DNA from 3 places in the Enterobacter sp. 4974935 genome. Region 3 is predicted to be linked to each of the others. Evidence: predicted binding sites of a transcription regulator. Region 3 holds the regulator's gene; each other region holds the start of a gene.
What was found. Region 3 encodes CRP, which controls carbon source genes, mostly activating them, when cyclic AMP is high. Its sites were predicted from a motif close to ATGTGANNNNNNTCACAT; they were not measured.

Region 1 (10,862 bases), 1.1 Mb from region 3:
CACCGCGGCGTAACCGGCGCGACGCACTACTGTTATTCATTATCTGTACGCTGATGTGGGGAACGAACAGCCTCTATATCATTAATATGCCGTTGTTTATTATTGATGAGCTGCATCTGCCGGAGAAGCTGGCCGGGATCATGATGGGAACCGCCGCGGGGCTTGAGATCCCCACCATGCTGATTGCGGGCTATTACGCGAAGCGCTTCGGCAAGCGCTTTTTGATGCGCATCGCCGCCGTTGCCGGGCTGCTGTTTTATGTCGGTATGCTGACGGTTCATACGCCAGCCCTGCTTCTTGCTTTACAGCTGCTGAACGCCATTTACATCGGCATTCTGGCCGGTATCGGCATGCTCTACTTCCAGGATCTGATGCCGGGTCAGGCAGGCGCTGCCACCACCCTTTATACTAATACCACCCGCGTGGGCTGGATTATTGCAGGCTCACTGGCGGGCGTTGTGGCTGAAATCTGGAACTATCATACGGTGTTCTGGATTGCGCTGGTGATGTGCGTCCTGACGCTGAGCTGCCTGACGCGGATCAAAGACGTTTAAGGCGCGGTGAGCGCTTCCAGCTCAAGCAGGTAAGTGATGGCTTGCTGGCGCGTGCTGCCGCACATTTCGGCGCCAGGCTGGAGCCCGGAGCACACCTTCGGGCGTAAAGGCGAGCCAAAGATCATGCACAGGTTGGAGTCAGAGAGCTGAACGCAGCGGGTATTGGCAGGCTTGCCTTGTGGCATGCCTGGAATGGGGCTTGAGATGGACGGTGCGGTACAGCACGCGCCACAGTCGGAACGACAATCCATACATGCTCTCTGTTGGTGGCAGATGCCCGCGCAGTCGGGCATTGCGCGCACAGTAACACCTTTTATGTATTGATAGCAAAACCCACGAATTCCGCTTGCCTGAAAGGCCGCGCGCGAGTAATTTGGCGCGATATTTTTTACCTCCCGTAAACAGGATTACTGCAATGCCAAGAGCGAACGAAATCAAGAAAGGTATGGTACTGAATTACAACGGCAAACTGCTGATTGTGAAAGATATCGACATTCAGGCACCCAGCGCCCGTGGCGCAGCAACGCTGTATAAAATGCGTTTCTCCGATGTCCGTACCGGCCTGAAAGTGGAAGAACGTTTTAAAGGCGACGATATCGTGGATACCGTGACCCTGACCCGTCGCTACGTTGATTTTTCTTATATCGACGGCAACGAATACGTGTTCATGGATAAAGAAGATTACACCCCGTATATCTTCACCAAAGATCAGATCGAAGAAGAGCTGCTGTTTATTCCTGAAGGTGGAATGCCGGACATGCAGGTGCTGACCTGGGATGGCGTGTTGCTGGCGCTGGAGCTGCCGCAGACCGTTGATCTGGAAATCGTTGAAACGGCACCGGGCATCAAAGGCGCGTCTGCAAGCGCGCGTAACAAACCGGCTACCCTGACTACCGGTCTGGTCGTACAGGTGCCAGAATACCTGTCAGCGGGCGAGAAAATCCGTATCCATATCGAAGAAAAACGCTATATGGGTCGCGCTGACTGATTGTGGCGTTTGCCGGGTGGCGGCTGCGCCTTACCCGGCCTACAAAAACACAAAAACCGGCCTCAGAGCCGGTTTTTCGTAGGCCCGGTAAGCGTAGCGCCACCGGGCAATCAGGCTTACAGAAGCTCTGGATACTTCGTCATTTTCAGCGCCAGCTCAATACCGCGCACTTCCGCCATCCCTTTCAGACGGCCAATCGCCGAATACCCTGGATTCGTTTTCTTGCGCAGATCGTCCAGCATCTGATGCCCGTGATCCGGACGGAACGGGATAGGACGTACATCCCCCGCCTGCTTACGACGTACTTCTTCAGAGAGAATGGCATCCACCACCGCAACCATGTTCACGTCGCCGCCAAGGTGGGCTGCTTCATGGAAGGTTTTTGGATTCTCTTCACGGCAGGTTGCACGCAGGTGAGTGAAATGAATGCGATCCCCAAAGGTTTCGATCATCCGCACCAGATCGTTATCCGCACGCACGCCGTAAGAGCCCGTACACATGGTAAAGCCGTTGTAGATGCTGTCCACCGTCTCTTTTAGCCACTGCATATCCTCAATGGTCGACACGATACGCGGCAGGCCGAGGATTGGGCGGGGAGGATCGTCCGGATGGACCGCCAGCCGCACGCCCGCTTCTTCTGCCACCGGCACGATAGCGCGCAGGAAGTGCGCCATGTTTTCACGCAGCTGGTTTTTATCGATATCGCCATATTCCGCCAGGCGCGCGCGGAACTGATCGAGGGTATAGCCCTCTTCCGCCCCCGGCAGGCCCGCGATAATATTGCGAACCAGCTTCTCAATGTCCGCTTCACTGGCGGCATTGAACCACGCCAGCGCCTGCTGCTGCTCTTCGGCGGTGTAGTCTGCTTCCGCCCCCGGACGCTTCAGAATGTGCAGCTCGAAAGCCGCAAAAGCGATTTGATCGAAACGCAGCGCCTTCGAACCATCGGCCATTTCATATTCCAGGTCGGTACGCGTCCAGTCCAGAATTGGCATAAAGTTATAGCAGACGGTATCAATACCGCAGGCCGCCAGGTTACGAATGCTCTGCTGATAATTCGCAATCCAGGTTTCACACTCACCGGAGTGGGTTTTGATATCTTCGTGAACCGGAATACTTTCCACGACAGACCAGGTTAGACCCTTCTCTGCCAGCTGTGCCTGACGCTTTTGGATTTCCTCCACCGGCCACACCTGACCGTTCGGAATATGATGCAGCGCCGTGACCACACCCGTTGCGCCAGCCTGACGCACATCATCAAGAGAAACCGGATCGTTCGGCCCGTACCAACGCCAGGTTTGTTCCATTGCCCCACCCTCTCAAGTTGTTATACCAATATGGATTACCTCAATGACGACTACCATACATGTTTAATCGAAGTGGTCAACACAGCGCGCGACATTGATTGATCAAACTCACATAACCGGGATATTTACGGCTTACCAATTTAATTTGTTGTCATATAACTTTACACTGGCATTGTTAATTAATGGTTAATCAGGTGTGTACTACATGAAGACTATTGCCTCCACCGCGCTTCCTGCTCATGTCCAGCAGCCCCGCTACGATTGCGAGCAGTTACGCTCCCGCATCGTCCATTTCGGCTTTGGCGCGTTCCACCGGGCGCATCAGGCGTTGTTAACAAACCGGGTGCTGAACGCCAAAGGAGGCGACTGGGGTATTTGTGAGATTAGCCTCTTTAGCGGCGATGTTCTCATGCGCCAGCTCCGCGCGCAGGATCATCTGTTTACCGTGCTGGAGAAAGGTGCCGAAGGCAATCAGCCCATTATTATCGGTGCGGTAAAAGAGTGCCTGAACGCAAAACTCGACTCGCTGGCAGCCATTATTGAGAAGTTCTGCGAACCGCAGGTGGCCATTGTCTCCCTCACCATTACCGAAAAAGGCTACTGCATCGATCCGGCGACGGGGAAACTGGATATGCACAACAGCCGCATTCTGCACGATCTTGAGCATCCGTCTGAGCCGCATTCCGCGCCGGGTATTCTGGTCGAAGCGCTTCATCGCCGCCGCGAGCGCGGCCTGCCGGCGTTTACCGTGCTCTCCTGCGACAACATTCCCGATAACGGCCACGTGGTGAAAAATGCCGTTCTCGGCATGGCCGGAAAGCGTTCCGCAGAGCTGGCCGGATGGATCGAGGCGCACGTGAGCTTCCCTGGCACCATGGTCGACCGAATCGTGCCCGCCGCCACTGACGCCTCACTCGCGGAAATCACCCAGGAACTTGGCGTTGAAGATCCCTGCGCCATCAGCTGTGAACCGTTCATTCAGTGGGTAGTGGAAGATAACTTTGTCGCCGGGCGTCCGGAATGGGAGGTTGCAGGCGTACAGATGGTTGAGGATGTCCTGCCCTGGGAGCAGATGAAGCTGCGGATGCTGAACGGCAGCCACTCCTTCCTGGCGTATCTGGGCTACCTTGCCGGCTACGCGCACATAAATGAATGTATGCAGGACGACAGCTTCCGCGAGGCTGCCCGCAGGCTGATGCTGAATGAGCAGGCCCCTACGCTGCGCATCACCAACGTCGATCTGACAGCCTATGCTGACAGCCTGCTTGACCGCTTCGCCAACCCGACGCTACAGCACCGCACCTGGCAAATCGCTATGGACGGCAGTCAGAAGCTGCCTCAGCGCATGCTGGATGGGATCCGCATGCATCTTGAGCGTAACACCGCCTGGCCATTACTGGCGCTGGGCGTCGCAGGCTGGATGCGCTACGTCAGCGGGACGGACGACCAGGGCAACGCCATTGACGTGCGCGATCCGCTGAGCGACAAGTTTCAGGCCATTGTCGCTTCCAGCAGTGACGCAGAACGCGTTAGCGCCCTGCTGACGCTAAAAGAAATCTTTGGCGACGACCTGCCGCAAAACCCTGTCTTTGTCGAGGCAATCACCGGCGCGTACCAGCGCCTCGTCCGGCTCGGCGCGCGTCAGGCCGTTATCGAAACGTTAAAAATTTAGCGATTATTGCGTTTAAGGCGAACGGTTTTACGCTCCGTTCGCCCTCCCTCTTCTCAATGCCCGATTTTTTCGTCAGGATGATAGATAGTTGTTACTACATCACAATTATTTATCGGAGCGCACGTGACCAAAACCAACCTGATCACCGGTTTTCTCGGCAGCGGTAAAACTACGTCCATTCTGCATTTGCTGGCCAATAAAGATCCGGCGGAAAAGTGGGCCGTGCTGGTCAACGAATTTGGCGAAGTGGGGATCGACGGCGCGTTGCTCGCCGACAGCGGCGCGATGGTGAAAGAGATCCCGGGCGGGTGTATGTGCTGCGTGAATGGTCTGCCGATGCAGGTCGGGCTGAATACGCTGCTGCGTCAGGGCAAGCCTGACCGTCTGCTGATTGAACCCACTGGGCTGGGTCATCCGAAGCAAATTCTTGATTTACTGACCGCCCCGGTCTACGAGCCGTGGCTTGAGCTGCGTGCGACGCTTTGCCTGCTCGACCCCCGCCAGCTGCTGGATGAAAAAGCGATCAATAACGACAATTTCCGCGACCAGCTCGCCTCGGCAGATATCATCGTGGCGAATAAATCCGATCGCGCGACGGCTGAGAGTCAGGCCGCGTTCAATGCCTGGTGGCAGCAGGCTGGCGGTGGACGTCAGTACGTGCAGACCACCCAGGGCAACATTGATGGCGCCCTGCTCGATCTTCCCCGCCTCAACCAGACGCAACTGCCTGCCAGCGCTGAGCATTCGCATAGCCACGGCGCGAAGCAAGGTCTGGCAGCGCTGAGCCTGCCGGAACATCAGCGCTGGCGTCGAAATCTGAACAGCGGCCAGGGACACCAGGCCTGCGGCTGGATCTTCGATGCCGATACGGTTTTCGACACCATTGGTATACTGGAATGGGCGAGACTGGCGCCGGTTGAGCGGGTAAAAGGGATCATGCGCACCCCGGATGGTCTGGTGCGCATTAATCGTCAGGGCGAGGATTTCTTTATAGAAACCCAGAACGTCGCGCCACCCGACAGCCGGGTAGAGTTAATTAGTGCGGTTAATACCGACTGGAATGCCCTCCAGTCAAGCCTGTTGAAGCTTCGTTTAAGTTTGGGCGGCTAACGTTGCCCCTGATTTCACACATTGCTGAAGACTATGACGACTCGACTTCCTGCTATTTTATTGCTCAACGCTGCCGGTCTGGCGATCTTTTTCTCCTGGTATATCCCGGCGGATCACGGATTCTGGTTCCCGCTGGATTCCGGGCTGTTCCACTTCTTTAACCAGGCGCTGGCGAAGAGTGAAGCCTTCCTGTGGCTGGTGGCGATCACCAACAACCGCGCGTTTGACGGCTGTTCGCTGCTGGCAATGGGCTGTCTGATGCTCTCCTTCTGGCTGAAGGAAGACAAAACGGGTCGTCGCCGTATTCTGATTATCGGCCTGGTCATGCTGCTGGCAGCCGTGATTATCAACCAGCTGGCGCAGCATCTGATGCCGGTTAAACGCGCCAGTCCGTCGCTCTCTTTCCCGAATATTAACCGCGTCAGCGAGCTGCTTCATATTCCAACCAAAGACGCCTCGAAGGACAGCTTCCCGGGCGACCACGGTATGATGCTGCTGATTTTTGCTGGCTTCATGCTGCGCTATTTCGGTAAAAAAGCCTTCGCCATCGCCCTGGTTATTGTGGTGGTATTTGCATTCCCGCGGGTGATGATTGGCGCTCACTGGCTGACAGATATCGCCGTAGGCTCCCTCACGGCGGTGTTAATTGGTTTACCCTGGGTGCTGATGACTCCCCTGAGCGATCGCGTAATAAGTATTTTTGATCGCTATCTTCCCGGCAAATTTAAACAAGTCTGAAACAAATAAATAACGCTAATTAACACCATTCATCAGGGATCGTTTTCGATCCCTGAGTCACTTCTTTCCGGCATCATTCAGCGCTGTCATCATTCCGTCATACAATTCGTGATAAAAATGAAGCAATTGCAGGGATTACCGGTATGAATGGCGGCATTTTGAGCAATTCCGCGCTGTAACGTTGTGTATCACATTTTCTTATAAAAAAACGGTCTTTTTTGCTCGCAATGCCCTTTGCAATCGGTTAACCTCGAACTCGTTTTGCCCCATTGAGATAATTATTATCGTGGTGAATAATTTTGTGCGTTGTGCCACAGATTTCACCATAAAGAATTGTCTCATTGTGAACAGATAATTAGTCTCGTCACGGTTGGCATTTTTATAACGATATTTTCGTTAAGGACTTCAAGGGAAAACAAACAAAATGGTCAAATCTCAACCAATTTTGAGATATATCTTGCGGGGGATCCCGGCGATTGCAGTGGCGGTTCTGCTTTCGGCATGTAGTACGACGAACACCGCGAAGAATATGCATCCTGAGACGCGTGTTGTGGGAATGGAAGATTCCTCTTCACTGCAAGCCTCTCAGGATGAATTTGAAAATATGGTACGTAATCTCGACGTTAAGTCGCGTATTATGGATCAGTATGCTGACTGGAAAGGCGTGCGTTACCGCCTGGGCGGCAGCACCAAGAAAGGCATCGATTGCTCCGCATTCGTACAGCGTACTTTCCGTGAGCAGTTTGGGTTAGACCTTCCGCGTTCTACTTATGAACAGCAGGAAATGGGCAAGTCCATTTCGCGCACTAAACTGCGTACGGGCGATTTAGTCCTGTTCAGAGCAGGTTCAACCGGTCGACACGTTGGCATCTATATCGGTAACGATCAGTTTGTCCATGCTTCCACCAGCAGTGGTGTGACGATTTCCAGCATGAACGAACCTTACTGGAAGAAGCGCTACAACGAAGCTCGCCGCGTTCTGAGCCGTAGTTAATATTGCTGTCGTATCGTTGGTTATCCCTTGGCTGGCGATACGATTAAAAAAGCACTGCTCCGGCAGTGTTTTTTTTTGCCCGTTACACTGATAGACATCCAGCGTCATTTCAGGAATCACGACATCTATGTTTACCCGCTACTTCTCCAGCAACCGCAAGATACTGTTTCTCAGTATTCTGACGGGGTTGTTTACCGCCCTGCTTCTGAGTGCGTTACAGTTTTACTGGAGTTATCACAAGCGAGAAGTCAGGTACGATACCCTCATTACGGATTTAAGCGTCTACATGGAGAACTTTTTCGACGAGCTTAAAACCTCTATTGATACGCTCCAGCCGCTCACGCTGAACAGCTGTGAAGAGGTCAGTGCGGCGCTCACCTCACGCGCGGCCTTCAGTATTAACGTGCGCGCCTTTTTGCTGGTCCGGGATAAACAGGCCTTCTGCTCTTCGGCAACAGGTCCGATGAATACCCCGATGGAAACGCTTATCCCTCAGCTACACATCAGCAAACCTGTTGATATCGCGCTCCTGCCGGGTACGCCCATGCTGCCGGATAAACCCGCGATCGCTATCTGGTATCGCAATCCGCTGGTAAAAGACGGCGGCGTATTTACCTCCGTGAACATCAACCTGACGCCTTACCTTCTTTATACGTCACGTCAGGATGAATTTTCCGGAATATCGATCGTCATTGGCGACTCCGCGTTATCCACCCAGTCCGGAATGCTGGTTCAGGCGCGGGATTTGCCTGACGTCCCCGCTCGCACCGCCACGCTGAAAAATATTCCTCTGACCGTTAACGTCTATGCGCAAGCCTGGAAGACCGATGAACTGCTTTACGCCGTGTTCTTCGGCCTGGTCTGCGGTATTGCGGCAGGTCTGCTGAATTTCTATATTCTCACTATCCGTCTTAATCCCGGGAAAGAGATCCTTACGGCCATCAAGCACGACCAGTTCTACGTGGTCTATCAGCCCGTCGTGGATGCGCAGTCGCTCAGAATGACCGGGCTGGAAGTCCTGATGCGCTGGAAGCACCCGGTGATGGGCGAAATTCCACCGGATGCCTTTATTAACTTCGCTGAAGCGCAGAAGCTGATTGTCCCGCTGACGCTGCATCTTTTTGACCTGATTATCCGCGATGCCCCTGTCCTGCAAACGGTGCTCCCGCCTGGGGCCAAGTTTGGGATCAACATCGCGCCCGGTCATCTGCATGCGGAAAGCTTTAAGGAGGATATGCGCGCGTTTGCCGCTGCCCTTCCGCCCGATCACTTCCAGATTGTGCTGGAAATAACCGAGCGCGACATGATCAACCACCGCGAGGCAAATCAGCTGTTTGAATGGCTGCACAATGAAGGTTTTGAAATCGCCATCGATGATTTTGGCACCGGCCACAGCGCGCTGATCTATCTGGAACGCTTCACGATGGATTACCTGAAAATTGACCGTGGCTTCGTGAATGCCATCGGGACTGAAACCGTTACCTCGCCAGTGCTTGACGCGGTGCTGACGCTGGCAGAACGCCTGAATATGTTAACCGTCGCCGAGGGTGTTGAAACGCCCGAGCAGGCGGCGTGGCTGCGCGAGCATGGCGTGAACTATCTTCAGGGCTACTGGATCGGCCGACCAATGCCGCTGGAGCAGTTCAGGACGTGGCAACCCGACATCACGCTCGGGGAATAATTTCACAATCACGGCGCTGTCCCTTATTATTCTCCTCAACCGAGCCTGCCTGTGAACAAAGGGATCCGCCGCACTATGATTATGCGCGTTGTATTGATGCTGTTGGCGCTGGTGAGCCTGTCGGGCCAGGCGCAGACCATCAAAGAGAGCACGGCCTTTGCCGTCATTGGCGAGCCGAAGTATGCGGTCAACTTTACTCACTACGATTATGTGAACCCCGCCGCCCCGAAAGGCGGGAACGTGACGCTTTCCGCGATCGGAATGTTTGACAACTTTAACCGCTTCGCCCTGCGCGGCGTGGCGGCAGCGCGTACCGAATCCCTCTATGACACGCTGTTCGTCACCTCCGACGACGAGCCCGGCAGCTATTATCCCCTGGTCGCTGAGAATGTGCGTTACGCCGATGATTTTAGCTGGGCAGAAATCGCGATTAATCCGCGGGCGCGTTTTCACGACGGTACGCCGGTTAGCGCCCGCGATGTGGCGTTCACCTTTCATAAATTTATGACCGAAGGCGTGCCGCAGTTTCGTCTGGTGTACAAGGGCACCACGGTGAAAGCCATCGCCCCGCTGACCGTGCGAATCGAACTCCCTGAGCCAAACAAAGAGAATATGCTGAGCCTGTTCTCCCTGCCCGTCATGCCCGAATCATTCTGGAAAAACCATAAGCTGAGCGATCCCCTCTCTTCCCCGCCGCTGGCCGGAGGACCGTATCGCATTACCGACTGGCGAATGGGCCAGTACGTGATCTATTCCCGCGTGAAAGATTACTGGGCAGCCACGCTGCCGGTAAACCGGGGCCGCTGGAACTTCGATACAATCCGCTACGACTACTACCTGGATGATAACGTGGCCTTCGAGGCGTTTAAGGCAGGCGCATTTGATTTACGTGTCGAGAACAGCGCCAAAAACTGGGCGACCCGGTATATCGGAAAAAATTTCGCGAAAGGCTATATCGTTAAAGACGAACATAAAAACGAATCCGCGCAGGACACGCGCTGGCTGGCGTTTAATATTCAGCGCCCGGTTTTTTCCGATCGTCGGGTGCGTGAAGCTATTACCCTGGCGTTTGATTTCGAATGGATGAACAAAGCGCTGTTTTACGGAGCCTACAGCCGGGCGAACAGCTATTTCCAGAATACTGAATATGCCGCCCGTGATTATCCCCACGCGGACGAGCTGGTTTTGCTGGCGCCAATGAAAGCGGAGCTCCCGCCGGAAGTGTTCACCCGCCTATTTGAACCGCCAAAATCCGACGGAAACGGGTTCGACCGGGACAACCTGCTGAAAGCCAGCAAACTGCTGGATGACGCTGGCTGGGTGTTGAAAAATCGGCTACGAGTAAATGTTAAAACTGGTAAGCCGCTCAGCTTCGAACTGCTGATTGCCTCCGGCGCAAACGATCAGTGGGTGCTGCCGTTTAAGAAGAACCTTGCCCGTCTTGGGGTGACCATGAATATCCGCCAGGTCGATATTGCCCAGCTGACCAACCGCAAGCGCAGTCGCGATTACGACATGATGCAAACCCTGTGGGCTGCCCAGCCGTGGCCGAGTTCAGACCTGCAAATCTCCTGGGCATCGGGGTATATCGACTCCTCCTACAACGCTCCGGGGGTAAAGAGTCCGGTGATTGATGCGCTGATCGCGAAAATCGTTGCCGCTCAGGGCGATAAAGAGAAACTTCTGCCGCTCGGGCGCGCGCTTGACCGGGTGTTAACCTGGAACTATTACATGCTGCCGATGTGGTACATGGGTGAAGATCGCGTGGCCCGCTGGGACAAATTCTCCCTGCCCGCCGTTCGCCCGGTTTATACGCTT
Region 2 (10,862 bases), 2.6 Mb from region 3:
TCAGGAAGCGGAAGCTGTTTTTGGTTACCAGCGTACGGCCATCTACGCCCATACCGCCGATAGATTCGGTTGCCCAGATTGGGTCACCAGAGAACAGCTCATCATATTCTGGAGTACGCAGGAAGCGAACCATACGCAGTTTCATGACCAGATGGTCAATCATTTCCTGAGCGTCTTGCTCGGTGATTTTGCCTGCTTTGATATCGCGTTCGATATACGCATCCAGGAAGGTGGATACGCGGCCGAAGGACATTGCTGCACCGTTCTGAGACTTAACCGCGGCCAGGTAGCCGAAGTAGGTCCACTGAATAGCTTCCTGAGCGTTGGTTGCAGGACCAGAGATATCACAGCCGTATTTAGCCGCCATCTCTTTGATCTGACCCAGCGCACGGTGCTGTTCAGCAATCTCTTCACGCAGACGGATAGTCGCTTCCAGGTTTACGCCGTTTTCCAGGTCAGACTGGAGAGAGACGAACTGCGCGTATTTGTCTTTCATCAGGAAGTCGATACCGTACAGCGCAACGCGACGGTAGTCACCGATGATACGGCCACGGCCATAGGCATCTGGCAGACCGGTCAGAACGCCAGATTTACGGCAGTTCAGAATGTCTTTGGTGTAAACATCGAATACACCCTGGTTATGGGTTTTACGGTATTCGGTGAAGATTTTTTTCAGCATTGGGTCCAGCTCGCGGTTATACGCTTTGCAGGAACCTTCAACCATTTTAATGCCACCGAACGGGATGATTGCGCGTTTCAGTGGTGCTTCAGTCTGGAGACCAACGATTTTCTCAAGGGCTTTGTTGATGTAGCCAGCATCGTGAGAAGTGATGGTAGAAGCAACGGAGGTGTCAAAATCAACTGGCGCGTGAGTGCGGTTTTCCAGTTTAACGCCTTCCATTACGCTGTCCCACAGCTTGGTGGTTGCATCAGTCGCACCAGCCAGGAAGGATTCGTCACCTTCATACGGGGTATAGTTTTTCTGAATGAAGTCACGGACGTTGACTTCATTCTGCCAGTCACCTTTCGTAAAACCTTCCCAGGCTGTGGCTAACTTTTCATTAAGCTCGGACATGTAACACCTACCTTCTTAAGTGGATTTTTTATTTACTGCCTGAGACAACCATTAATGATGATCGCCGCCACGCAGGTAAATGACCCAGTATGTCAACCCAACTAACAGACCCCCACCGATAATGTTCCCGATAGTGACGGGGATCAGGTTATCAGTAATGAAATTCATAATAGTCAGGTGTGAAAAACTTTCCGGGGTTGAACCAACAGCAGTCCAGAACTCCGGGCTTGCAAAGTTGCGGATAACAATCCCCATCGGGATCATGAACATATTCGCAATACTGTGCTCAAAGCCGCTGGCAACAAACATCGCAACCGGCAGAACCATAATCATGGCTTTATCCATCAGGCTACGACCAGAGTAGCTCATCCAGACCGCCAGGCAGACCATCAGGTTTGCAAGGATGCCGAGAGCAACGGCTTCGATAAATGTATGGTGCATTTTGTGGTCGGCGGTTTGCAGGACGTTAAGCCCCCAGCCGCCGTTGGCGGTCATGTACTCGCCAGAAAGCCACATCAACAGAACAAAGAGCAGACAGCCAATCAGGTTGCCAACGTAGACGTTGAGCCAGTTGCGCCCCAGTTGACCCCAGGTAATTCTTCCGCTGGCTTTTGCAACAACAATCAGCACCGTTGAGGTGAAGAGGTCGGCGCCGCAGATGACGCAGAGGATCAGGCCCAGTGAGAAGCAAATACCACCAATCAGTTTCGCTATGCCGAAAGGCATCCCGGCAGTGCCGGTGGTGGCTGTGATATAGAAGACGAAAGCGATGGAGATGAACACCCCAGCCGTAATGGCCAGAAAGAACGTCGTCATCGGATGTTTCGTTGCTTTGTAGACACCCGCTTCTTCGGCAACTTTCGCCATCGCAGCGGGGAGTAATAGATCAAAAGGGTTGTCAGCTTTCACACTAACTCTCTCTTTATTAAGTCGGCGACGAGATACTAACAAAGCATTATAGAAGAGAAATTGATATAGATCATATCTCGCCTGGCTTATGGGCCCGCAGTGTGTATGGTTTTACAGCAAAAGCGGAGTAAGTATTTGATTATCCGTATAAAAATAAATTTTAAAAGTTATGAAAAGAGTTGAATTTTTTCCTTCAGCCTCCCGTGGAACAGTTAATTAAAATGGAGTATTTATTAGAATTAGTAACAGTAAAGCCCAGGTAAGCGTTTTTATATTTACCCGTGGTTAACTTAATTATTACAATTAAACGTCATTGCGGAAAAATAAAAAAAAGGGGCAATGAAATTGCCCCGTAATATAGCTCAGGCGATTGAATACGCCTACAGCCATTAATGTTATATGCGCTTATTTTGACCAGTAAGCGGCTTTAGCCTTCTGCAATTTTTCATACGCATTCAGCAGCGACTGATGCGCCGGGAAGGCTTTCAGATCGCTGTCAACCGCTTGCAGGCCATAGAACGGTTCTTCACCGCTCAGCGCCGCGCTGGCAGCTTCAACGGCATCTGCACCGTACATGCGGACGAAGGCGTTCAGATACTGCAATGGCTCGCGGTCGTCTTCCTGAGAAAGCAAGAGCAGCGTTTGCAGGCAACGGTAATAGTTAGTGCGCTCGGCGGAGAAGACGGACTGGTTAAACTCCATCGTCCACTCGGTCCAGGCCAAAGCCTGATCCAGATCGCCGCCCGCCAGCGCCAGCATCGCTTTTAGCTCGCCGATGCGCAGCGTGTACCAGCCGTTATCTTTTCCGGTTGCCAGACCCAGCAGTTCGCGTACGCGGGTGAAATCATCGTGTCCTTCTTCGTCCAGTTGGGCGATCAGGTTCAGATAATCTTCTTTATCCCACTCGCTGCCCGGCAGGGCCAGCAGGGTTTCACGCAGATGCGCGCCCATGCTGTTGTTCGCCAGCCACAGATCTTCTGCCGGATAGATGTCCGACATACCCGGCACAATAATACGGCACGCATAAACGCCAAGGTGTTCATAGTCGGCAATATAGACTTCCTGATCTTCCGCGTTGAAGATCGCCATCAGGGTGGCGAACTCTTCTTCCGTCGTACCGGCAAAGCTCCAGTCCACGAACGGATAGTCTGCGTCCTGTTTGAACATATCCCAGGAGATCAAACCGCTGGAGTCGATGAAGTGCGTTTCGAGGTTGGTGTGCTCGGCGACTTCTTCGTCATCAAAGGTTGGCGGGGTGAACACGTCGAGATCTTTCAGGCTACGACCTTGCAGCAGTTCGGTCACGGTACGCTCCAGCGCCACGCCGAAGTCCGGGTGCGCGCCGAAAGAGGCGAAGCAGGTGCCATTTGCCGGGTTGAACAGTACCACGCAGATAACCGGATATTTGCCGCCCAGAGAGCCGTCATAAGCAAAGATTGGGAAACCTTCTGCTTCCAGTTTGGCGATGGATTCCACCACGCCCGGGTAGCGCGCCAGCACGTCAGCCGGGATCTCCGGCAGGCTGATGGATTCAGCAATAATACGGTTTTTGATGTGACGCTCGAAAACTTCAGACAACCCCTGTACACGCGCTTCGTTACGGGTGTTACCGGCAGACATACCGTTAGACACATACAGATTGCCAACGATGTTCATTGGAATGTAAACGGTCTGCTCGTCAGACTGACGGGTGAACGGCAGGGCGCAGATACCACGATCCTCATTGCCGGATTGCAGGTCGATCAGCATGCTGGCGGTCAGTTCGTTTTCCGGATCGTAGAACGCGCGCAGGCGGGCATCAAGAATGCCTTCCGGCAGTTCGTCGTCTTCGGGTAGCGGGAACCATTTTTCGTTCGGGTAGTGAACGAACGGGCCGTTGGCAATCGTTTCACCCAGCCAGAAGTCGGCGAAGAAATAGTTGGTGGACAGACGCTCAAAATACTCACCCAGCGCAGAGGCCAGTGCCGCTTTTTTGGTCGCGCCTTTGCCGTTGGTAAAGCACAGCGCACAGTCTTTGTCGCGAATATGCACGGACCAGACGTGAGGCACCGGATTCAGCCAGGAGGCTTCTTCGATATTAAAGCCCAGGTCGGTCAGTTTCTGCTGGAAGCGAGCGATGGAATCTTCCAGAGCGGCGTCTTTGCCGGGGATAAACGTTTGAGTCATGGCGTTCACTTTTATCGTACGTAAAGCGCGCAATGATACGGGTTTTGCGTGACGGGTGCTATCTCCGGCGAAAATAAATGGCTGGGCTATGCTTATAAGCAGTAACCTACTGTTAAGGCATAAAAAAATGAAAGCATTTGATCTCCAGCGGATGGCGTTTGATAAAGTCCCACCTGAGTTTTTAGGCGAAGTGGCGTTGCGTAGCCTGTACACCTTTGTACTCGTCTTCCTGTTTCTGAAAATCACCGGACGTCGCGGCGTGCGGCAGATGTCACTGTTTGAAGTGCTGATTATCCTGACGCTGGGTTCGGCGGCAGGGGACGTTGCCTTTTATGACGATGTGCCGATGGTGCCGGTTTTTATCGTCTTCGTGACGCTTGCGCTGCTGTACCGGCTGGTCATGTGGCTGATGTCGAAAAGTGAAAAACTGGAAGATCTGTTCGAAGGAAAACCGGTGGTGATTGTCGAAGATGGTCAACTGGCCTGGGAGAATGTGCAAAGCGCCAATATGACGGAGTTTGAGTTCTTTATGGAGCTACGTATAAGCAGCGTTGAACAGCTGGGGCAGGTGCGTCTGGCGATTATGGAAACGAACGGTCAAATCAGCGTTTATTACTATCCTGACGATGAGGTCAAGCCCGGCCTGTGCATACTGCCGGATATGCTTATCGAGCGATACAAAACCGTCCCTGATGCGGGCCAGTATGCCTGCATAAAATGCAGCCACGTGGTGGTCATGCAGGCGGGCGATCATCAATTATGCCCTCGCTGTACAAATCCAGAATGGACGAAGGTTAGCCGGGCTAAACGCATTACCTGACAGCGATTTTGTCGGTTTTGCGACAACGGTACGGCAGATTGTTTTGTGTGACGAGGGGCACATTTCTTCGGCCATAAGTTTTAGACATTGCGGCGCGTGTCACTGAATGATAAAACCGATATCCACAGTTATAACTTATGGCTTTTAGCGTGGTGAGGGGAAATGGCTCAAGTCTTTAATTTCAGTTCAGGTCCGGCAATGTTACCGGCAGACGTGCTCAAACAGGCTCAACAGGAGCTGTGTGACTGGAACGGTCTGGGTACGTCGGTGATGGAAGTTAGCCACCGGGGTAAAGCGTTTATTCAGGTGGCGGAAGAGGCAGAAAAGGATTTTCGCGATCTGCTGAACATTCCCTCGAACTACAAAGTATTGTTCTGTCACGGCGGTGGACGCGGTCAGTTTGCGGGTATTCCGCTCAATCTGCTGGGCGACAAATCCACCGCTGATTACGTTGATGCCGGCTACTGGGCGGCCAGTGCGGTAAAAGAAGCGCACAAATATTGCACGCCGAACGTTATCGATGCCAAAGTGACCGTTGACGGTATGCGCGCCGTGAAGCCGATGAGTGAGTGGCAGCTTTCTGACAACGCCGCGTATCTTCATTACTGCCCGAACGAAACCATCGACGGTATCGCTATTCACGAAGAGCCAGACTTTGGCGAAAATGTCATTGTGACGGCGGACTTCTCCTCCACCATTCTGTCCACGCCGCTGGACGTCAGCCGCTACGGCGTCATCTACGCGGGTGCCCAGAAAAACATCGGTCCTGCGGGTCTGACTATCGTTATCGTGCGTGAAGACCTGCTGGGGAAAGCCCATAAGTCTTGCCCGTCAATTCTGGATTACACCGTCCTGAACGACAACGATTCCATGTTCAACACTCCACCAACGTTCGCCTGGTATCTCTCCGGCCTGGTCTTCAAATGGCTGAAGCAAAAAGGCGGCGTGGCGCAGATGGACAAGATCAATCAGCAAAAAGCTGAACTGCTGTACGGCGTGATCGACAAGAGCGATTTCTACCGTAACGATGTCGCCAAAACTAACCGTTCGCGCATGAACGTGCCGTTCCAGCTGGCGGACAACAACCTGGATAACGTGTTCCTGGAAGAGTCCTTCGCGGCGGGTCTGCATGCGCTGAAAGGTCACCGTGTGGTAGGCGGTATGCGTGCCTCTATCTATAACGCGATGCCGCTGGAAGGCGTTAAAGCCCTGACTGATTTCATGATCGACTTCGAACGTCGTCACGGTTAATTGGCTGTTTTTCACCCCCGCAGCGTTCCTGCGGGGTTTTTATTATGTTGAGTTGAGAGTTAAGTTTCATGGAATCCCTGACGTTACAACCTATCGCGCGGGTAGATGGCACCATTAATCTGCCTGGTTCAAAAAGTGTCTCGAACCGCGCTCTGCTGCTGGCAGCTCTGGCAAACGGCACCACCGTCCTTTCCAACCTGCTGGACAGCGATGACGTGCGCCATATGCTCAATGCACTGAAAGCGTTGGGCGTTCAGTATGCGCTGTCAGACGATCGTACCCGTTGTGAAGTCACCGGTAACGGCGGCGCATTACATTCCGCTGAAGCGCTGGAGCTTTTCCTGGGTAACGCCGGTACGGCGATGCGTCCTCTGGCCGCTGCGCTGTGTCTTGGGAGCAACGATATTGTGCTGACCGGCGAGCCGCGCATGAAAGAGCGTCCGATCGGCCACCTGGTCGATGCCCTGCGTCAGGGCGGCGCGCAGATTGATTATCTTGAGCAAGAAAATTACCCGCCACTGCGTCTGCGCGGTGGTTTCACTGGCGGTAATGTTGAGGTTGACGGTAGCGTCTCCAGCCAGTTCCTGACGGCACTGCTGATGACCGCACCGCTGGCTCCAAATGATACCGTGATTAGCATTAAAGGCGATCTGGTCTCTAAGCCGTACATTGATATCACGCTGCACCTGATGAAAACCTTCGGCGTTGAGGTGGAAAACCAGTCTTATCAGCGCTTCGTGGTGCGCGGGGCAAAGCAGTACCAGTCTCCGGGCAACTACCTGGTTGAAGGGGATGCGTCATCCGCGTCCTACTTCCTGGCCGCGGGTGCGATTAAAGGCGGTACGGTAAAAGTGACGGGTATTGGTCGCAACAGCGTGCAGGGCGACATTCGTTTTGCCGACGTGCTGGAAAAAATGGGCGCGGTTGTGACCTGGGGCGATGACTTCATCTCCTGTACGCACGGTGAGCTGAACGCCATCGACATGGACATGAACCATATTCCTGACGCGGCAATGACCATCGCCACCGCTGCGCTGTTTGCGAAAGGCACCACCACGCTGCGTAACATCTATAACTGGCGCGTAAAAGAGACTGACCGCCTGTTCGCAATGGCAACCGAGCTGCGTAAAGTGGGGGCGGTGGTAGAAGAGGGCGAAGACTACATTCGCGTCACGCCGCCGGCAAAACTGCAATTTGCAGAAATTGGCACCTACAACGATCACCGCATGGCGATGTGTTTCTCGCTGGTGGCGCTGTCAGATACGCCAGTCACCATCCTTGACCCGAAGTGCACGGCGAAAACCTTCCCGGACTACTTCGAACAGCTGGCGCGCATTAGCACCCTGGCCTGACGATCGTATGCCGCATCTCCTGATGCGGCATTTCCTTACGCTTTCTGACAGTCATCCTCTTTCATTTCTTCTACACTCTGCTTCAATCATTCCGTAATTTGCACGCAAAGGTAACAGTTGCGCACGTTGGCGCGTATAATGCGCGGCGTTCATGTAAACGGTATGCCTTAATTAAGGAGAAAAAGATGACGGCAATTGCCCCGGTAATCACCATTGATGGGCCAAGTGGCGCAGGGAAAGGTACTCTGTGCAAAGCGATGGCGGAAGCATTGCAATGGCATCTTTTAGATTCGGGAGCAATCTATCGCGTGCTGGCGCTGGCTGCGCTGCATCATCATGTAGATGTTGCGTCTGAAGAAGCGCTGGTACCGCTGGCTGCACATCTGGATGTGCGCTTTGTCTCTACTGATGGCAACCTTGAAGTGATCCTGGAAGGGGAAGATGTCAGCGGTGAAATCCGTACGCAGGAAGTGGCCAATGCGGCCTCTCAGGTGGCGGCTTTCCCACGCGTTCGTGAAGCGCTGTTACGTCGCCAGCGCGGTTTCCGCGAAGCGCCGGGGCTGATCGCCGACGGCCGCGACATGGGAACCGTGGTATTCCCTGATGCGCCAGTGAAAATTTTCCTTGACGCCTCTTCGGAAGAACGTGCTCAACGCCGCATGCTTCAGTTGCAGGAAAAGGGGTTTAGTGTTAACTTTGATCGCCTTTTATCCGAGATAAAAGAGCGCGATGACCGCGATCGTAACCGCGCCGTCGCACCACTTGTTCCCGCGCAAGACGCATTAGTGCTGGATTCAACCAGTTTAACTATTGAGCAAGTGATTGAAAAAGCGCTACAATATGCGCGCCAAAAACTGGCACTCGCGTAATCGCGACCGATTTAGCAGTACCCCCGCTGCAATGGATTGACGGCGGGTATGTGAAACAACCCCATCCGGCACGGAGCCAGGTGGACGTTAATATTAACCTGAAGATTAAACATGACTGAATCTTTTGCTCAACTGTTTGAAGAATCCTTAAAAGAAATCGAAACCCGTCCGGGTTCCATCGTTCGCGGTGTTGTTGTTGCTATCGACAAAGACGTAGTACTGGTTGACGCCGGTCTGAAATCTGAGTCCGCCATCCCGGCTGAGCAGTTCAAAAACGCCCAGGGCGAGCTGGAAATCCAGGTAGGTGACGAAGTTGACGTTGCTCTGGACGCAGTAGAAGACGGCTTCGGCGAAACCCTGCTGTCTCGTGAGAAAGCTAAACGTCACGAAGCATGGATCACGCTGGAAAAAGCTTACGAAGAAGCTGAAACTGTGGTCGGTGTTATCAACGGCAAAGTTAAAGGTGGCTTCACTGTTGAGCTGAATGGTATTCGTGCGTTCCTGCCAGGTTCTCTGGTAGACGTTCGTCCAGTCCGTGACACCCTGCACCTCGAAGGCAAAGAGCTTGAGTTCAAAGTAATCAAGCTGGACCAGAAGCGTAACAACGTTGTTGTTTCTCGTCGTGCCGTTATCGAATCCGAAAACAGCGCAGAACGCGATCAGCTGCTGGAAAACCTGCAGGAAGGCATGGAAGTCAAAGGTATCGTTAAGAACCTCACTGACTACGGCGCATTCGTTGACCTGGGCGGCGTTGATGGCCTGCTGCACATCACCGACATGGCGTGGAAACGCGTTAAGCACCCAAGCGAAATCGTGAACGTGGGCGACGAAATCACTGTTAAAGTGCTGAAGTTCGACCGCGAGCGTACTCGTGTATCCCTCGGCCTGAAACAGCTGGGTGAAGATCCATGGGTAGCTATCGCTAAGCGTTACCCAGAAGGTACTAAACTGACTGGTCGCGTTACCAACCTGACCGACTACGGCTGCTTCGTTGAAATCGAAGAAGGCGTTGAAGGCCTGGTGCACGTTTCCGAAATGGACTGGACCAACAAAAACATCCACCCATCCAAAGTTGTTAACGTTGGTGATGTAGTGGAAGTGATGGTTCTGGATATCGACGAAGAACGTCGTCGTATCTCCCTGGGCCTGAAGCAGTGCAAAAACAACCCATGGCAGCAGTTCGCGGAAACCCACAACAAGGGCGACCGTGTTGAAGGTAAAATCAAGTCTATCACTGACTTCGGTATCTTCATCGGCCTGGACGGCGGCATCGATGGCCTGGTTCACCTGTCTGACATCTCCTGGAACGTTGCAGGCGAAGAAGCAGTTCGTGAATACAAAAAAGGCGACGAAATCGCAGCAGTTGTTCTGCAGGTTGACGCAGAGCGTGAACGTATCTCCCTGGGCGTTAAACAGCTCGCAGAAGATCCGTTCAACAACTGGGTTGCACTGAACAAGAAAGGCGCAATCGTAAACGGTAAAGTGACTGCTGTTGACGCTAAAGGCGCAACCGTAGAACTGGCTGACGGCGTTGAAGGTTACCTGCGCGCTTCCGAAGCTTCACGTGACCGCGTTGAAGATGCAACTCTGGTTCTGAGCGTTGGTGACGACGTTGAAGCTAAGTTCACCGGTGTTGACCGTAAGAACCGTGCAATCAGCCTGTCTGTTCGTGCTAAAGACGAAGCTGATGAGAAAGATGCAATCGCAACTGTGAACAAACAGGAAGATGCAAACTTCTCTAACAACGCAATGGCTGAAGCTTTCAAAGCAGCTAAAGGCGAGTAAGTTCAGGTTCGCACCATCATTTGAGCTGTAACGCATTTACAGCGCGAAGGATGGAGAGCAGACTTGACAGATTGCAGGATTCGTCCTGTAATCAATAACAAAGGGCGGCTACGGCCGCCCTTGTTTAATAAGCTGTTCAGCTAATGGGTTTGAAAGGAACCGGAGGAATCATGACCAAGTCAGAATTGATTGAAAGACTTGCCAGTCAGCAACCGCATATCCCTGCCAAGGCTGTGGAAGATGCCGTTAAAGAGATGCTGGAGCATATGGCTACCACTCTTGCCCAGGGCGAGCGCATTGAAATCCGCGGTTTCGGTAGTTTTTCCCTGCACTATCGTGCACCACGTACCGGGCGTAACCCGAAGACTGGCGATAAAGTGGAGCTGGAAGGAAAGTATGTTCCGCACTTTAAGCCGGGTAAAGAACTGCGCGATCGCGCCAATATTTACGGTAACTGAGTTTAATCATCAGGGTTAAACTGAGTTTAAAGAAAGCACCTTAGGGTGCTTTTTTTGTATCCCGCCCTGCATTTCTGAATACGCGCCGCATTTAAATTTCCTCTTTGCTGTAAACGCTTAAAAACGTTGCAGCGCCCGCTGTAAATCACGCCTTTTCTGTCTGACGACGCATCAGTC
Region 3 (10,862 bases):
TGTGCCGTGGTGGTCGAACCCATTCAGGGGGAAGGCGGCGTCACGGCGGCCACCCCGGAATTTCTGCAAGGGCTGCGCGAACTGTGCGACGAGCACCAGGCGCTGCTGGTGTTTGATGAAGTGCAGTGTGGGATGGGGCGTACCGGAGACCTGTTCGCTTATATGCACTACGGCGTAACGCCGGATATTCTGACCAGCGCAAAAGCGCTCGGCGGCGGTTTCCCGGTCAGCGCGGTGCTCACCACCCAGGATATCGCTTCCGCATTTCATGTGGGCTCACACGGCTCCACTTACGGCGGTAATCCGCTGGCGTGCGCCGTGGCGGGAGCGGCGTTCGACATCATTAATACGCCGGACGTCCTGAATGGCGTGAATGCGAAACGCGCCCTTTTTGTGAAACATCTTCAGCAGATTGACGAACAGTTTGATGTCTTCAGTGAAATCCGCGGGATGGGGTTACTGATCGGCGCCGAGCTGAAGCCTCAGTACAAAGGCCGCGCGCGCGATTTCCTGCACGCCGCCGCGCACGAAGGCGTCATGGTGCTCAACGCCGGGCCGGACGTGATGCGCTTTGCGCCGTCGCTGGTGGTGGAAGACAAAGACATCGAAGACGGGTTAACCCGTTTTTCCGCGGCGGTGGCGAAGATCGTCAGAGGCTAATACGCGGTTCGTTTTAACCGGCGCGTTAACCAAATCCCGTGATGCGGACGCTGACGCCATGCCACCGACGAAATGGTGTGCATGGTGTTGAGATGCCCGAGAACGCGCTGTAAATGCTGCTCAAGGGTGCTCATCGGCCCGTGGGTCAGCGTCTCCGGCGCTTCCAGAATGTTCGAATCCCCTGACTCCCCCGGCGCGTCGTACTCCAGACGCTGCTGACAGCGCTGGAGGGCAATTTCACACGACTGCAAATAGCGCTGCGCCAGATCCGGCGTCAGCATGGTGTGCTCGCGCGCCAGCGTGGTCATGGCATTGATGTGTTCGACGATAAACTGGCTGTGCGTGACCCACAGCTTCATGTCTGCCAGATAGTGCGAGTTGAAGCCCGGCTCCTGCATGGCCTGGTTAAGGGAGTTGAACAGGGCATTATGCGCCTGGTTGACCTTCATGCGCTCGTAGGCCAGTGGAGACGGCTGCGGGTCGTCGCTCAGGATCAGGCGAATGGCCTGCTGATCCGCCTCCAGCGCGTCGTGGGCGTTTTGCCTCAGTAATCCACTTTGCCACTGCGGCCACAGCCAGACCATGCCGCCAAAGGCGATCAGGCAGCCAATCAGGGTATCGACCAGGCGGGCAATAATTAACTGATCGGCGTTGAGCGTAAGCAACTGCAGGGTGTACACCGCCGTTACCGTAAAGCCCACCGTCGCCCAGCCGTAGTTTTTACGGATGATCAGATAACTCACCATCGTAATCGCCAGCATGCCGACCAGCGTATACCCTTCCGGCACGTGGAAGTGCAACGTTACGCCCGCGATAATCAGCCCCGCCATCGTGCCGCCCGCCCGATGCAGAATGCGCACCCGCGTGGCACCATAGCCGTTCTGGGTGACAAACAGCACGGTCATTAAGATCCAGTAGGGTTTCGGCAGGTGCAGGGCCATTCCCATCAGGCTGGCGATGCTGAGCATGACGCTAATTCTTGCGGCGTTGCGCAGGGCGGAAGACTTCAGCGACAGGTAGCTTTTGAGCGCAGGCAGCAACGGCAGTCGTTTTTGCTTATCGGCCATCAGGTCCCGGGCATAAAGCGGGCGCTGGGTGCGCAACACCCGGGCGATGCGGCTGAAATGCCAGGCGGCAAACTGCCCGACCGGGTTATCCGCGTGCTGACGCGCAATCTTTTCCAGCGCGCCGAGCTGTTTGTCCATGTTAAAGCGCGTCGGATAGCGGTGATAGAGGATATCCTCAGCCAGCACCCGCAGGCGCGCCGCGACGGTCTGCGCGTTCCAGCGGATCACCGCTTCCGCATGGCTGCGCTCCACCAGCTTTTGCACCTCTTCCGGATTATGAAGGCTGACGGAAATATGCTCCTGCAAATCCAGCCCGACCTGGAAGGTACGCAGCAGCCGCTTATATTCATGATTTTTGTTGGCGGCAAGCATGTGCAACTGCTGATAGCACTGGCTGATCAGATCCACCACTTTTTGCTGGCGTGCCAGCAGCGGCGGCAGGGATTTTTCCGGGTCGGTATGTTGCGTGAGCAGGGTGTATTTTGCTTCGCAGTATTCAGCAAGCTGCACGTAGAGCAGGCTCAGGGATTCGCGAAGCGGCTGTTCCCGCCACAACCAGAACCAGAACCAGTTAAACAGCCCGTACCACAGCGTGCCGAGGGCGTAGATCAGCAATGGCTCCCACACCGGCATATTGCCCGCAAGGCTTAAGGTGAAGATGGCGGCAATCAGCGACGCGGGAAGCAGGCGGGCGTGCAGCGAGCTGATTTCAGCGGTTACGCCAAGCGTCATCGCCAGCACGGTCAGGATCAGCGGCAGAGGAATGTCGCGGGCCAGTAAGAGTTGCACGGCAAGGCTACAGCCGGCAAACAGGCAGCCGCCAATAATCAGGCGTTTGAAAAAGCGTTTATGCGGGGTGTCCAGACCGGCAATGTTGCAGCAGGCGGGCACGAGGGAAAACAGCAGGCCTTGCTGAAGATGTCCGAGGATCAGGCCCACGGCCACGGGAAGACACAACACCAGCGTTTGTCGCAGTGCGTAGTTAACTTCCGGGTGATAGATCAGCCTGCGCCACATAAGGAGTAGAGACAAAAACGGCGTGCCACCCTGCGGCGGCACGCCGTCTGACCGGAATTAACGGGTCCCGTAAACCACGATGGTTTTACCGTGGGCGGAGATCAGGTTTTGATCTTCCAACATCTTCAGGATACGGCCCACTGTTTCACGGGAGCAGCCGACGATCTGACCGATTTCCTGGCGGGTAATTTTAATTTGCATACCGTCAGGGTGGGTCATGGCGTCTGGCTGTTTCGCCAGGTTCAACAGCGTCTGCGCGATACGACCGGTCACGTCCAGGAAGGCGAGGTTACCCACCTTCTCAGAGGTCACTTGCAGACGGCGTGCCATCTGGGAAGAAAGACGCATCAGGATGTCAGGGTTGACCTGAATCAGCTGACGGAATTTCTTGTAAGAAATTTCAGCCACTTCACATGCTGTTTTTGCACGAACCCAGGCGCTACGTTCCTGGCCTTCTTCAAACAGGCCCAGTTCACCGATAAAATCGCCCTGGTTCAGATAAGAAAGGATCATCTCTTTCCCTTCTTCATCTTTGATCAGCACGGCCACCGAGCCTTTAACGATGTAATACAACGTTTCCGCTTTTTCACCCTGGTGAATCAGCGTGCTCTTTGATGGGTACTTATGAATGTGGCAATGAGACAAGAACCATTCGAGAGTCGGGTCTGTTTGCGGTTTGCCAAGCACCATGCGCTGTTATCCTCTGTTATAAGCTGTCACCAGAGTCATAAGATGCATCCGGACTCTGGGGTTGCAATCGAATTCTTACCCATACCTGGGAAGTCGGCTGTCGTAACGTTTCGCAGCCAGTAAAGTTTGATGTCCTCTGCATACATGTGTAACGTCAATGTATTACTGTAGCATCCAGAGTGTTTTAGCATAGCTTTCGCCGCGTGTCTCCTGGTGTCTCGCTTCAGCATGACGCAGGTCGCCTTCCGTTGCGAGAAATGTAACGTACACGTAATCTGTCATAAAAAATGCAACGTTGGAGTGAGTGAATATGCAAGCGCGTGTGAAATGGGTTGAAGGGTTAACGTTCCTGGGCGAGTCTGCTTCCGGGCACCAGGTTTTGATGGATGGCAACTCCGGCGATAAAGCTCCCAGCCCGATGGAAATGGTGCTGATGGCGGCTGGTGGATGCAGCGCGATCGACGTAGTGTCGATCCTGCAAAAAGGCCGTCATGACGTGACCGATTGTGAAGTGAAGCTGACGTCAGAACGTCGCGAAGAGGCGCCACGTCTGTTCACGCATATTAATCTGCACTTTATCGTCACCGGCAAAGAACTGAAGGATGCGGCGGTCTCGCGTGCGGTTGACCTGTCTGCGGAGAAATATTGCTCTGTGGCATTAATGCTGGAGAAAGCGGTAAACATCACCCATTCGTATGAAGTGATCGAGGCTTAATTTTTGGCGGGTGGCGCTTCGCTTACCCGCCCTACAAAAGCACGCCCGTAGGCCCGGTAAGCGCAGCGCCACCGGGCAAAACAACTCACGCGATTTGCTTTCCTTCCATCAGCCGCTGCACCAGCGGCGTCATGATCAGCTCCATCGCCAGCCCCATTTTTCCGCCCGGTACCACTAACGTATTCATGTGCGAAATAAACGAACCTTGTAGCATCGCCAGCAGCCAGGGGTAATCAATGCCTTCCAGGTTGCGGAAGTGGATCACCACAAAGCTCTCGTCCAGGGAAGGGATGCTTTTTGCGGCGAACGGGTTGGAGGTGTCCACGGTGGGGACGCGCTGGAAGTTAATGTGGGTTCGGGAGAACTGCGGCGTCAGGAAGTTGATGTAATCTTCCATGGAGCGCACCACCGAATCCATTACCGCCTCTCGCGAATGGCCGCGCTCGCTCATGTCACGCGTCAGCTTCTGGATCCACTCAAGGTTAACAATCGGCACCACCCCCACCAGCAAATCCACATGGCGCGCCACGTCGTGCTGAGGCGTCACCACGCCGCCGTGCAATCCTTCGTAAAACAGCACGTCAGTCGGTTCCGGCAGCGGCTGCCAGGGCGTGAACGTGCCGGGGACCTGGTTCCAGGGCACGGCTTCATCGTAGGTGTGGAGATACTTGCGGGACTGCCCGGTGCCGCTCTGCCCGTATTCACGGAAGGTTTGCTCCAGCAGGCCGAAGTCATTGGCCTCCGGGCCAAAATAGCTGATGTGTTTACCCAGATCGCGCGCCTTGCGGATGGCCATATCCATCTCCGGGCGCGTGTAGCGGTGAAAGCTGTCGCCCTCTACCTCTGCCGCCCGTAAGTTAAGCTGGGCGAAAATCTTGCGGAAGGCGAGGCTGGTGGTAGTGGTTCCCGCCCCACTCGAACCCGTAACGGCAATAACCGGATGTCTGGCAGACATAGCAACTCCCTGACTGGAAAAGTGTAAGATCAGCCATGAAACGCGTTGCGGGGCATGATATTCACCGTCTCATGCAGTTCGGACCATACCAGCACCACGTCGCCGCTTTTAAGCTGGCGCTTCACATCGCTGACCTTTTGTTCAAGCGAACGTTCATGTTCACCATAATCGGTGCCTTCGCGCAAGACAAAGCTTTCAATCAGATTATCGAGCGTGTCGGGAGAGAGATCCTGCCAGGGAATAATCATTTTTTACCGTCCAGATAAGCCGTTAACCAGTCGGGTATACGCGTCTCAAGCCACATTTTTGGCCGACGCAGCGTGCCGCCAACAAAGCCCACGTGCCCGCCGAACTCGGTGAGCTGATACTCCACGTTATCCGGCAGATAGTCAGGGGCGGGGATCGAGTGATGATCCATAAACGGATCGTCTTTGGCGTGGATAATCAGCGTGGGTTTCGTGATTTGATTCAGTAAAGGCATGGCGCTGCACTGACGGTAATAGTCAATCGCATCGGCAAAGCCGTGAATTTTCGAGGTGATCAAATCATCAAACTCGCGCAGGCGCTTCACGCGTTTGAGCTGTTGCAGCGTCACAGGCAGCGTATCCGGATAGGCCTTAAGTTTACGCGCGGCGTTGGCTTTCAGCAGGTTGAGCAGGTAGCGCTGATAGACCCGCGAAAACCCTTTTTCCATATGATAACTGCACTGCTCCAGCATAAAGGGCGCAGAGACAATCACTGCCGCATCCAGCGGTACGGCGTCGCTCTCCTTCGCCAGCAGGCAGGCCAGCATATTCCCGCCCAGCGAATACCCCACCGCTGCCGTTGGTGCTTCGCCGAAATTGTCTCTTAGCCAGCGCAGGAACCAGGAGCCGTCCTCGGTTTCACCCGAGTGATAAATGCGTTTCTGACGGTTAGGCTCGCCGCTGCATCCGCGAAAATGCATCACCACCCCAAGCCAGCCGCGGGCTTTCGCCGCCTCAATGAGACCGTGTGCGTAAGGGCTGTGCAGGCTGCCTTCCAGGCCGTGAAACACCACCAGACGGGGTTTATGTCTGGCCTGATCCGGATCTTCGCTCCAGGCGAGATCCAAAAAGTCACCGTCCGGCAGGTCAATGCGCTGCCAGTGGGGGTTGAACTGCACCTTGCGGCGGATCAGGCGCGGCAGCATGGTTTGCAGGTGAGGGTTAGCCACACCGCGCATGGGCACGAACTCTGCGCTCTCTTCGGCTGCAATGTCGAAGTCTGAGGGAATGATTTGGGTCATAAGGGCGATGCTGATTCTTGTCAGAAATTAACTATACCTTCCGAATTGTACCCCGTTTAGCCCGTTTTTCCGAAACATGAACTGATCCCGATCACATTTCTTTACCTTGATTATTACTCTCAGGCTAATGATTACGTCCTACGCTTAATTGATGCCTTTCTCACCAGAGCGCACACTTTACTCAACGTTAAGCAAATCAGAATGATGTGCTGAATCAGGAGGTTAATAATGTTATCTGGGCAAACACCCACCCGGCAATGGAACACCCGACGCAGCGAGAAAGCGCGTCGTCTGGCGTCCGTACCGGTGCAGGGCAAGGTACTGCCAACCGGCGATCTTGTCGCCATGCTGGAAAAACTGATCGCACCAGGCGACAAAGTCGTTCTGGAAGGCAACAACCAGAAGCAGGCGGATTTCCTTTCCCGTTCACTGGCCGAAGTGAACCCGCAAATCGTGCACGATCTGCATATGATCATGCCGAGCGTGGGCCGCAGCGAACATCTGGACATCTTTGAGAAAGGCATCGCCCGCAAGCTCGACTTCTCCTTCTCCGGTACGCAAAGCCTGCGCATTTCGCAGCTTCTGGAAGATGGTCAGCTCGAAATCGGGGCGATTCACACCTACATCGAACTCTACTCACGTTTATACGTCGACCTTTCGCCAAACGTGGCGCTGATTGCCGGTTTTAAAGCGGACCGTAAAGGTAACCTCTACACCGGGGCGAGTACCGAAGATACCCCGGCGCTGGTGGAAGCCGCCGCGTTCCACGACGGCATCGTCATCGCACAGGTGAACGAGCTGGTGGACGACGAGTGCGACCTGCCGCGCGTCGATATTCCGGGCTCGTGGATCGATTACGTGGTGGTGGCGGACAAGCCGTTCTTTATTGAGCCGCTCTTCACCCGCGACCCGCGCCTGATTAAACAGGAACACATCCTGATGGCGATGATGGCGATTAAAGGCATCTACGCTGAACACCAGGTGCAGTCCCTGAACCACGGGATTGGCTTTAATACCGCAGCGATCGAACTGCTGCTGCCAACCTACGGCGAACAGCTCGGACTCAAAGGCAAAATCTGTAAACACTGGACTTTGAACCCGCATCCAACGCTGATCCCGGCCATCGAAAGCGGCTGGGTGGAGAGCGTCCACTGCTTCGGCGGCGAGCTGGGGATGGAAGAGTACATCCGCGCCCGTCCGGACGTGTTCTTTACCGGTGCTGACGGCTCCATGCGCTCTAACCGCGCCTTCTGTCAGCTGGCTGGTCAGTACGCGGTCGACATGTTTATCGGTTCCACGCTACAGGTTGATGGTTACGCTAACTCCTCAACCGTGACCCGCGGCCGTCTCTCCGGCTTCGGCGGCGCACCAAACATGGGCCACGATCCGCACGGTCGTCGCCACGCCACACCGGCCTGGCTGAACATGATCACCGAGCCTGACCCGATGCAGCGCGGTAAAAAGCTGGTTGTGCAGATGGTGGAAACCTTCCAGGCGGGCGTGAAGCCAACCTTCGTGGAGAAACTCGACGCCGTAGACGTGGCGAAAGCCTCCGGCATGCCGCTGGCGCCGGTTATGATTTACGGCGATGACGTCACCCACGTGCTGACGGAAGAGGGGATTGCTTACCTCTACCGGGCAAAAGATCTGGAAGAGCGTCGCGCCATGGTCGCCGCCGTGGCGGGTATCACCGATATCGGTCTGGGCGTTGACGCCAAACGCGTGGCGGAACTGCGCCAGAGCGGCAAGGTTGTGTATCCGGAAGATATGGGCATTCGTCGTACCGATGCCACCCGCTCTCTGCTGGCTGCGGGCAGCGTGGCTGACCTCGTTGAGTGGTCCGGCGGCCTGTATAACCCACCTGCGAAATTCCGGAGCTGGTAATGAAACTTCTGCCCCAGATCCAGGTTGAAGGCGGTGCCGAATGGCTGGCGCGAACCGCCACGCAGTGTCTGATTGACGAAGCACGTTTAAGCCCGAAGCCCGGTCTGGTGGACAGCCGGGGGAACGGCGCGCATCACGATTTATCGCTTGCGCTGATGGAGCGCTCCGCTCACAGCCTGACCCCCACGTTTCAGGCGCTGGCGCAACAGAGCTGGCAGCGTCCGGCGGATATTGCCCTCAGGCAAACCGTTGGCCGCCTGGGTCGTGAAGGCGAACGGCAGATGATGGCCGCTACCGACGGCGTGAACACACACCGTGGCGCGATCTGGGCGCTGGGATTGCTGGTGAGCGCGGTGGCGATGCTGGGCGGCGATGCCCGGGCGCAAACCGTCGCGAACACCGCCGCTCAGCTGGCGAAACTGCCGGATGACGCGGCGCCGAAAGTATTCAGCAAGGGGTTACGCGTCACGCACCGCTACCGTGTACCGGGCGCGCGTGAAGAGGCTCAGCAGGCGTTTCCGCACATCATGCAGCGCGCGCTGCCGCAGCTTCACCTCAGCCGTCTCAACGGCAGCAGCGAAACGCAGGCCAGACTCGACGCGCTGATGGCGATCATGACCTCGCTCACCGACACCTGCGTGCTGTCGCGCGCCGGCATGGAGGGGCTGGATGCCATGCAGAACGGCGCCCGTGCGGTGCTGAACGCGGGAGGATGCGCAACACTTGCGGGGCAGCAGGCGCTGGCGCGGTTAGACCGTCAGATGCTGACGCTTAACGCCTCGCCGGGCGGAGCCGCAGACCTGCTTGCCGCCACGCTGTTTCTTGACCGCGTCGAAACGCCCTATTCAAAGCATTAAGAGGATGTTATGGAAAAAATCACATTGACCGTGCCCGCCAGCCGCGAAGTAAGCGGCAGGGCGCTGGCAGGGGTAGTCGGTTCCGGGGATATGGAGGTGCTTTTCACCGCCGAACCGGGCCAGACCTTAACCATTGATATCACCACCTCCGTCGACAACAGCCGTGGGCGCTGGGAGGCGTTGTTCAATCGCCTGCAAACCGTCAGCAGCCTGCCCGCAGGTAAGCTGACCATCCACGACTTCGGCGCGACGCCGGGCGTGGCACGCATTCGTATCGAACAGGTTTTTGAAGGGGTGAACCATGCGTGATGACAGCAGCTTTATCGAATTAAAAGCGCGCCAGCGTGCGCAGGCGCTGCTCGACGACGGCAGCTACCGCGAACTGCTGGATCCGTTTGAAGGCATTATCTCTCCGTGGCTTGGGCCACAGGGGATTGTTCCTCAGGCCGATGACGGCATGGTAGTCGCGAAAGGGACCATCAACGGCCAGCCTGCAGTGGTGGTGGCGATTGAAGGCACCTTCCAGGGCGGCAGCATGGGCGAAGTGTCCGGTGCCAAAATGGCGGCGGCGCTGGAGCTGGCGGCGGAAGATAACCGCAACGGCATTCCGACTCAGGCGGTACTGTGCCTCGAAACCGGCGGCGTACGTTTGCAGGAAGCCAACCTTGGCCTGGCGGCGATTGCCGATATCCACGCCGCGATCGTTGACCTGCGTCGCTATACCCCGGTTGTCGGGATTGTCGCCGGGACCGTGGGCTGCTTCGGCGGGATGTCTATCGCCGCGGCGCTGTGCAGCTACCTGATTGTGACCCGCGAAGCGCGTCTTGGCCTCAACGGCCCGCAGGTTATTGAGCAGGAAGCGGGCATTGAAGAGTATGACTCCCGCGACCGTCCGTTTATCTGGAGCATGACCGGCGGCGAAGTGCGCTATGAAAGTGGGCTGGTGGACGCGCTGGTGGGCGACGGCGTGAACGCGGTGAAAGCCGCGATGAACGAGGCCATCGCCAAAGGCGTACCGGCGAAACATCGCACCGATAACTACGACGATTACCTGAACCGTCTGACGAATTTCGACACCCGCAAACAGGCCGATGCCGAACAGATTAAAGCGCTTTTTGCCCGGGAGGTGAAATGATGACTAACTCAATTAGCCGTGGCGAACTCTGGCTGGAAACTCTGGCCCCGAACGCGAAACGTCTGGAGGGGTTATGCCCGTCCGTGCAGGCGGCAGACGGCGAGCTGAACGGTGAAACGGTGCGCTTTGTCGCCGTGGTGCCGGACGCCAACAACCACTTCCCGCGCGCGGCGCAGGGTGAAGTCGGCCTGCTGGAAGGATGGACGCTGGCAAAAGTGGTCAGCGAAACCGTCGCCGCTGACGCCGATAAAGCCGTGAAGCGCCCGATTGTGGCGGTGATCGATGTCCCAAGCCAGGCCTATGGCCGTCGCGAAGAGGCGTTTGGTATCCACCAGGCGCTGGCCGGCGCCGCTGCCGCCTATGCCAATGCGCGGCTGGCGGGGCATCCGGTGATTGGTCTTATCGTCGGTAAGGCCATGTCCGGCGCGTTTCTGGCGCACGGCTACCAGGCCAACCGCCTGATTGCCTTCAACGATAAAGGCGTGCTGATCCATGCCATGGGCAAAGAGTCTGCGGCGCGCATTACGCTGCGTACCGTGGAGGCGCTGGAAAAACTGGCGGCAACCATTCCGCCAATGGCGTACGACATCAGCAACTACGCCACGCTGGGGCTGC

Region 1: a site for CRP is predicted at 2,946-2,963, ahead of AC4OVS_RS07370 (mannitol dehydrogenase family protein). Genes of this name have one in related genera too.
Region 2: a site for CRP is predicted at 2,043-2,060, ahead of focA (formate transporter FocA). Genes of this name have one in related genera too.

What each region holds. Positions count from the first base shown of each region.
Region 1 is NZ_JBZWGT010000003.1:1,288,267-1,299,128, reverse strand. It holds gene setB (sugar efflux transporter SetB) at 1-554, shown strand, start outside; gene AC4OVS_RS07385 (YkgJ family cysteine cluster protein) at 551-805, opposite strand; gene yeiP (elongation factor P-like protein YeiP) at 970-1,542, shown strand; gene uxuA (mannonate dehydratase) at 1,659-2,849, opposite strand; gene AC4OVS_RS07370 (mannitol dehydrogenase family protein) at 3,055-4,521, shown strand; gene AC4OVS_RS07365 (CobW family GTP-binding protein) at 4,645-5,631, shown strand; gene AC4OVS_RS07360 (phosphatase PAP2 family protein) at 5,665-6,369, shown strand; gene mepS (bifunctional murein DD-endopeptidase/murein LD-carboxypeptidase) at 6,794-7,363, shown strand; gene AC4OVS_RS07350 (cyclic di-GMP phosphodiesterase) at 7,491-9,044, shown strand; gene AC4OVS_RS07345 (extracellular solute-binding protein) at 9,120-10,862, shown strand, end outside.
Region 2 is NZ_JBZWGT010000003.1:2,795,044-2,805,905, reverse strand. It holds gene pflB (formate C-acetyltransferase) at 1-1,075, opposite strand, end outside; gene focA (formate transporter FocA) at 1,127-1,984, opposite strand; gene ycaO (30S ribosomal protein S12 methylthiotransferase accessory factor YcaO) at 2,390-4,150, opposite strand; gene AC4OVS_RS14770 (DUF421 domain-containing protein) at 4,278-4,970, shown strand; gene serC (3-phosphoserine/phosphohydroxythreonine transaminase) at 5,133-6,221, shown strand; gene aroA (3-phosphoshikimate 1-carboxyvinyltransferase) at 6,290-7,573, shown strand; gene cmk ((d)CMP kinase) at 7,759-8,442, shown strand; gene rpsA (30S ribosomal protein S1) at 8,554-10,227, shown strand; gene ihfB (integration host factor subunit beta) at 10,398-10,685, shown strand.
Region 3 is NZ_JBZWGT010000003.1:176,384-187,245, forward strand. It holds gene argD (bifunctional acetylornithine/succinyldiaminopimelate transaminase) at 1-660, shown strand, start outside; gene AC4OVS_RS01915 (YccS/YhfK family putative transporter) at 657-2,744, opposite strand; gene crp (cAMP-activated global transcriptional regulator CRP) at 2,802-3,434, opposite strand; gene AC4OVS_RS01925 (OsmC family protein) at 3,745-4,149, shown strand; gene AC4OVS_RS01930 (phosphoribulokinase) at 4,235-5,104, opposite strand; gene AC4OVS_RS01935 (YheU family protein) at 5,134-5,352, opposite strand; gene AC4OVS_RS01940 (hydrolase) at 5,349-6,371, opposite strand; gene mdcA (malonate decarboxylase subunit alpha) at 6,600-8,255, shown strand; gene AC4OVS_RS01950 (triphosphoribosyl-dephospho-CoA synthase) at 8,255-9,112, shown strand; gene mdcC (malonate decarboxylase acyl carrier protein) at 9,122-9,421, shown strand; gene AC4OVS_RS01960 (biotin-independent malonate decarboxylase subunit beta) at 9,414-10,247, shown strand; gene mdcE (biotin-independent malonate decarboxylase subunit gamma) at 10,247-10,862, shown strand, end outside.